One region of the Candidatus Aciduliprofundum sp. HYA1 genome, then DNA from elsewhere that is predicted to be linked to it. Evidence: riboswitches for the same ligand, from Rfam matches in the RefSeq annotation. Region 1 holds a riboswitch; the other holds the start of a gene.
The links. Region 1 has a riboswitch for fluoride ahead of AC0S1O_RS00580 (respiratory chain complex I subunit 1 family protein). Riboswitches for the same ligand answer to the same signal wherever they lie in the genome.
Positions count from the first base shown of each region.

Region 1 (3,456 bases):
CTGCACCCACAACATTTGCAACCATTCCCACAATTTTCTTTGGGATGAGGGATAGGAGAACGGCCAAGGAGAGAGGAACGATTATTCCATAAACAAAATACCCGAACATCTGAACTCACCCCGAAAGCTCGTCAATTTCAAGGGGCCCATATTCCTTCTCAGCCCCGAGTATGACTGCCAGAAGCACAGCACCTATTATATCCAGGAGCACTCCCACCTCAAGCAGAAAACTCATGGGTGCGAGAATCAAACCCATATAGAGAAGCGCATTTTCCTCCACAATATAACCGGAAATCTGGGCTATGGCATTTCTACGCATAACTATTATGAGAAGCCCCAGAAGGAGAAGAACAAATGGTATGGCAGCATTCCATGTTCCCAGAGTTGTATAAATCGCCCTGTAAAACAGAAGTCCCGTCAGGGCAAGAATTATTCCCACAACAAGGGTGTGTTTTGCCTTTGTTTCAAGTTCCCTATGCTTCCACACGGGATCCCTCTTCAAATCCTTTATGAGTATTTCCGGTACAACGTAGCCCCGGAATATGAATGTCAGGGCAGAGAGGGCAATAATCGCGTAATCTCCAAGATAAACACCAAAGGCAAGAATCAGAAATCCGAGAAGTATGGACTGTGCCTGAAGATGCCTAATCAAACTGTGTATGAAATTTTCCGCTATTATCACAAACCCGTAGAGGAGTATGAGCACACCGATGAAATCAATAATTGAGGTGAAGAGAATCATTTTGGCACACCTCCCACGAGGAACAGGGATATGACTGCAAGAAGCGCCATCAGATAGGAGAAGGTGAGATAATCAATTATCTTAAAAAGACGAATCTTGGCAACGCTCATCTCCACAACAACCATCGCAAATATAACAATGAGCATCTTCACAAAAAGAAGGGCCGTTCCCCATAGGACGTTCCATGGAGTGAGGGAAAGGGGAATCAACCAAGGAATTGCAAAAACGTTGATGAACACGGAAAATAGAATGAACTGCTTCATATATGCTCCCCATGACTTGAGGGCATAAAGAGGACCCGTGTATTCCAGCCCAATTCCCTGTCCAATCATCCCGAACTCGCTCATTCCGTGGCTCTCAATTGGCAGTTTTCCGGTGTCAAAAAGAAGGAGGAGGAAGAATGCGGCTATGAGCAGTATATGCGTCGTTGAGAGCATCCAAGAGGGGCTGTTTCTCAAAACCTCGTTGGTCACAAAGGGATTATTTGCACCCGTTATGAGGGCCACACCAAAAAACACGGTGATTAGAACGGGCTCTGCAAAGGCACCAAAATTCACACCTCTCGTGGACCCTATGCCCGTGTAATACGACCCTGTTTTTTCAGCACCTATAACCGAGAAGAATGAGGCAAATCCAAATATGAAGGCTCCTCCCAAAAAGTCCACGGTGGGAGCAAACCATGAGGGTGTGCCAAATACTATGGGCACCACCCACGGAAGAATGAGGTAGGCGGTGAAGGCCAAAATGGGGGCAATTGTGAAGAGCGAGCCCGCATTCTCGGGTATGAGGGTCTCCTTTCTGAAAAACTTTGCCAGGTCATAGTATGGCTGAAATATGCTCATACCCTTTCTCGATTCAAATCTCGCCTCCACTCTTTTCATTATGCCTACCATCAGCGGAGAGAGCAGAAGAACCACAAACATCTGAACTGCTCCTATTATTATCTGGGGGATCATTGGCGTTCACCTCTTCTCACGAAAAGGCGTCATCAGCCATGCTGGCACTTGGGGTGGACGCCATCACCCGAGCACAGGTGCATCTGCTTCCCATATTTATAGGTTTGCATTGACCTGCAAAAATATTTAATATTAGCAATCATCTCAACGCCTGATGGTTACCGGAAAAATTATTCGAATCAACCTTGAGACTCAAAGTGTGAGGGAAGAAGAATTACCGGAAAACACGGTGAAAAAATACCTGGGGGGAAAGGCCCTGGGATACTACATCTTCGCAAGAGAGGTCCCTCCAAACATAGACCCTTTTTACAGGGAGAACAAGATCCTGTTTGTTCCAGGGCTTCTCAGCGGTCTGGCCCCGGGAGCGAGCAAGGTGGCTGTAATATCAAAATCTCCTGAAACAAATCTAATACACGACAGTTACGCCGGCGACAGATTCGGTCCATTTCTGCACCGCTGGGGCTACGCTGCCATGATAGTGGAGGGTAGAGCAAAGAGCCCTGTTTACATCACCGTGGGTGAAAAGGTACAGATCCTCCCGGCTGATTCCCTTCGGGGCAAGGGTGTGTACGAAGTATCTGATGAAATCTGGAAAAAACACGGGGATGGGGCCATTGCGGCCATTGGACCCGCAGGCGAGAACCTGGTAAGATTTGCCAACATAATGTTTGACACGGAGCGCTCGGCTGGAAGAGGAGGTCTTGGCGCAGTCATGGGTTCAAAGAATCTCAAGGCAGTTTTCATCAAACCAATAGGCGTTGAGAATATGAAAATTGAAATTCCAGAAAGGGATGAATGGAACAAAATCCGCACAGAACTTTACCAAAAACTGGATGAAAGTGCCTCTCCCTCGCTGAAAACATATGGGACGACAAACTCGCTTGTACTATCAGGCACAAGGGGGATGAGCCCTGCCTACAACTTTTCAAAGCCATACATTCCTGAGGAACTGGCAAAGAAGCTTGGTGGCGATGAGGCAAAGAAATACGAAATCGAGCCGGAGAGATTCGTGCACGGCAAATCCTGCCCTGTGAAATGCGCAAGATACATTGAGATCGAACACAACGGAAAAAAATTGCGGGTTAAACCGGAGTATGAAAGCATCGGCATGCTTGGTGCGGCCACGGGGGTTTTTGATTTTCCAGAGGTGGCATATCTAATTCACCTTGCCAACGATCTGGGCCTAGATGCCATCGCCGCTGGCAACACAATAGGATGGCTGTTTGAGCTCGTAGAAAGGGGCATTGTGGGAAACGATGAAATAGGCATCCCTGTTAAGGGATTTGGCGATGCCCAAGCGGAAGATAATCTGCTCCGCATGATCGCCTATCGCAAAGGATTCGGAGCAATCCTCGCAGAGGGGGTGAAGAGGGCAGAAGAAATTCTCAACAGAGGAAAGAGATACGCTGTTCATGTCAAGGGCTTGGAAGCTCCGGCATGGGATCCCCGCGGATTGCGCACCTACGCGCTCAGTTATGCAACCGCAGATGTGGGTGCGTCTCACCTCAGGGGCTGGCCATATCCACGCAGTTTACCCAATGACGGTCCTGCCAAGGAACTCGTTGCAAATCTAATTCAATCCAGGGATAAAGATGCACTCTTCGATACCCTGGGCCTATGCAAATTCGTACCCTGGGAAATGAAGGACATAGAAAAAATGCTCTCACCCCTCCAATTTTCGGGTGATTTGAAAAATGTGGGATGGAGAGCCGAGTGCATATCCAGAGTTTACGCCATTGCCTCGGGCTTGATTCCTGA
Region 1 is NZ_CM149694.1:94,261-97,716, forward strand. It holds gene AC0S1O_RS00570 (proton-conducting transporter transmembrane domain-containing protein) at 1-109, opposite strand, end outside; gene AC0S1O_RS00575 (hydrogenase) at 116-742, opposite strand; gene AC0S1O_RS00580 (respiratory chain complex I subunit 1 family protein) at 739-1,698, opposite strand; fluoride riboswitch at 1,715-1,775, opposite strand; gene AC0S1O_RS00585 (aldehyde ferredoxin oxidoreductase family protein) at 1,853-3,456, shown strand, end outside.

Region 2 (3,456 bases), 140 kb from region 1:
TTTGAGTAATTTATCTTCAGATATATATCGTATTTCAAGGAGTAGTCGTTTCTCTGCACAACTCTCCCTGCGAACGGTAGGGTATAAATGATCTCGCCCCGAACCTTCTCTGGGTGCTTTGTGTAGAGGTGGATGCCTACCTCCTTTATACCGTAAAAATTCTGGGTTTTGCCCTCGTGCGTTGTATTGTATCTCTCAAGAAGAAAGTATCCCTCGTAGTTAATCCATCTTTGAACAGTTAAATTTTCCCACACCATATTCTGTGATATCCGAGCCATATCCAATTTTCCGTTCAGGTACGAGTTTGAATAGAACATCCCGGAGAACGAGCAGTTGTACATATTCCCGTGCATCTTCGGATACTCTATATATATGCCCAGAACCCTTGCTCCCATCGCAACTCCCGTGAAATTCTCACCTTCCAGATCCTTCCCGAAGTTAAGAGACCAGAGGTATCCGTGTCCCTGGGGTGAAGCCCCTGCATTGGTAATCAGGGAGAGTGCCAAGATCAGCAGGAAAATGGTAAAAATTCTTTTTTTCATACTCTTCACCTCATCTTTCTTTTTCAAGGAGCATTTCCAGATACGATTTCGTGATGAACACCTCTATTTTCAGTTGTCTGGCAAGGGCTAGGACCCTATCCCTGCACGGGTCATACTCACCTATGCATTCAATCTCCACAAAATTGCCCAGATTCTCCACATCATCCACGCATACGGTTAGTTCTCCCAAAGAATAATATTTCCTTCTCTTCCTAACAGAGGCAACAAATCTGAATCCTAGTTTTTCAAGCAGATACCTCGCCTCCCGCGCATCCCCAATTTTCAGATTGATCTCCTCTCTGCTCTTCGTTTCCTTATCCACTTTTGGTCCCTTGTAGGTTAGCGTGCCATCGTTTCTTATGCGCAGTGCCTCATCCGTCTTGCTAAAATCCCTGCAGGGATGATTGAAGTACAGGTCCTCCTCCTCCACAACTCTCGCCAATCTCGCACCCATATTCAAAATCTCTCTTTCAAGAGATTCGAGATCATCAATTCTTGCCTTTATCTCTACTTCCATCCTTCCTCATCTCCCTGAGCCAATCTTCGTATTCATCCTCTTCAATCTCCACAACAAGTGAGCCAATATACCCGCAATTCTCACATTTGAACTTCTCCCCGGTGACCATTCCTGCTACGTAGTGAATTCTCGTGCTTCCACAAACGGGGCATATCTTTATTTTGGCCACGGGTTGGATAGGGATGTTTGAATATTTATTTTTTCCCTCTTCTCTCAATGGCTTTCATTATGGCTCTCTTTGCCTCGTCAACCCCCTCAAATCCTATTATGCGAACCCACTTGTTCTTCTCAAGTTCCTTGTAATGTTCAAAAAAGTGCTGAATCTGCTCAAGTATGCTTGGGGAGAGGTCCTCTATGCTCTTAACCTCCGCACTCCTTGGGTCCACATCGGGATGCGGAACCGCCAGAATCTTTCTGTCTGGTCCGTGCTCGTCCTCGGTTACAAGCATTCCTATGGGTACTGCCTTGACGATTACCCCGTGGGGAAATGAATCGTAGGATATGATCAGGCAATCAATGGGGTCATTATCCTCTTCAAGGGTTTCAGGTATGAACCCGTAGTTGAAGGGGTAAAATGATGCGGTGTGAAGCACTCTATCCACCTTTATCACGTTCATCTCAAAATCGTACTCACACTTTATATTGCTCCCCTTGGGTACCTCTATGAAAACGTAAATATCTTCCGGCGAGTTCTCTCCAGGTTTCATGGGCTCTCAATGCTCTCATCGTATTTTATTTTCACGTTTTTGGGTTAATTATTTATACCATCATTTATTGGTGAAACCCGGTGATGGGGCCCACCACAATCGCCCGACGGGGCTGATGGCTCCTTTTAAAAGGTGGTCCCTATGGAGGTAGAGGTTCCAAAGGATGTGTTTGAGAAGATTCGCAATATGCGGGAGGATGATTTGAACAGGTTTCTCTATGAGAGGGTGGCCTCTCTGAAGAGGTATCTTGATATGAACGACGAGGAAGCGCTTTTGAGGAGAAAAAGAGAGATAGAGGACAGAATAAGGAAAATGAAGAATGAAATAGCAGAACTCACCGAGTTCTGTGAGAAAGCCCTGAGGGATCAGGAGAGAATGTCCATCTGGATTGATGAACTTGATATTGAGAACAGAAACCTTCTTGAGGAGATGAGAGGAAATGGAGATTACATTTCGAGCGGGAAAATTAAAAAGGAAAAGGTTCAGGATCGATAAAAGGGCCTCTGAGATAATAAGGGAGGTATCCTCCGTTTACAATCTTCCGGAGGAGGAAGTTGTGCTTATGGCGCTCACAGAGCGGTGGGAGAGGGAATCCAAGAACGAGAGGATTGAAAAGCTGAGAAAGGATATTGATGCTCTCCTTGCCGAGATGTTCGAACTTGAGGGGAGATGGGCATCCGTGAGGTACAGATCCCATACCTATGTGAAGGAAAACAGGGGTCTGGCGATAGTGCTTGCTGGAAAACTTGGAGAGAACAAGAGTTTGAGAAATTTACTGAAAAAGAGAAGGGCGCATGATGACATCCGAAGGGTGGTTGATTTTTACCTCTGGCTCTGAGGTAAAGATTAAATAACTGCATTTGCATTGTCATGCATTGATACCCAAGGACAGGATGTTCTACAAGTTTGCCGTCTACGGATTCTTGAAGAACCTGAGGTTATTTGAGCCCTTCATACTTCTGTTTTTTCTTGGTGCGGGGCTTGATTTCACAGAAATAGGTGTTTTGATAGCCATAAAGCAGGTATCGGTGTACATTCTCGAAATCCCCACGGGGGTGTATGCAGATGCCATGGGTCGTCGCAGATCAATGCTTATGAGTATGCTCTCCTACATGATATCCTTCTCCATATTCTTCCTCTTCTCCAGTTTCTGGCTGTTCGCTCTTGCCATGGTCCTCTATGCCCTGGGTGATGCCTACAGAACAGGTACGCATAAGGCGATGATTTTGGAGTATCTGAAAATAAGGGGCATATCTGATAGGAAGGTTGAGTACTATGGTGCCACCCGCTCGTTCTCTCAACTCGGCTCGGCTCTCAACGCCCTGCTGGCAGGGTTCATTGTATTTTACACTGGAAATTACAGGGACATATTCATAATAACAATAATCCCATATGTTCTCAACTTCATAAATCTAGCCACATACCCGAGGATTTTGGATGGCGAGATAACGAGGGAACTTGGCAAGGGAAGGGTTGTGAGGCAGTTCAGGAGAACAATCTCCGATTTCAAAAATATGTTGAAGGATAGGGTTGCCCTTAGAGCCATTTTGAATTCCTCATTGTTCTCTGGCTCTTACGAGGCTGTAAAGGACTATCTGCAGGCAGTTTTGAAGGTATTTGCCCTGTCCCTTCCAATTTTTATGTACCTCGGACAGGATAAGAGAACTGCGGTGGTAATCGGTGTTGTTTA
Region 2 is NZ_CM149694.1:231,272-234,727, reverse strand. It holds gene AC0S1O_RS01355 (hypothetical protein) at 1-542, opposite strand, end outside; gene cyaB (class IV adenylate cyclase) at 553-1,059, opposite strand; gene AC0S1O_RS01345 (hypothetical protein) at 1,031-1,228, opposite strand; gene ppa (inorganic diphosphatase) at 1,254-1,766, opposite strand; fluoride riboswitch at 1,837-1,898, shown strand; gene AC0S1O_RS01335 (hypothetical protein) at 1,908-2,261, shown strand; gene AC0S1O_RS01330 (hypothetical protein) at 2,206-2,604, shown strand; gene AC0S1O_RS01325 (MFS transporter) at 2,642-3,456, shown strand, end outside.
Region 2: it holds a riboswitch for fluoride, as region 1 does, so the genes downstream of both, AC0S1O_RS01335 (hypothetical protein) here and AC0S1O_RS00580 (respiratory chain complex I subunit 1 family protein) in region 1, are expected to answer to the same signal.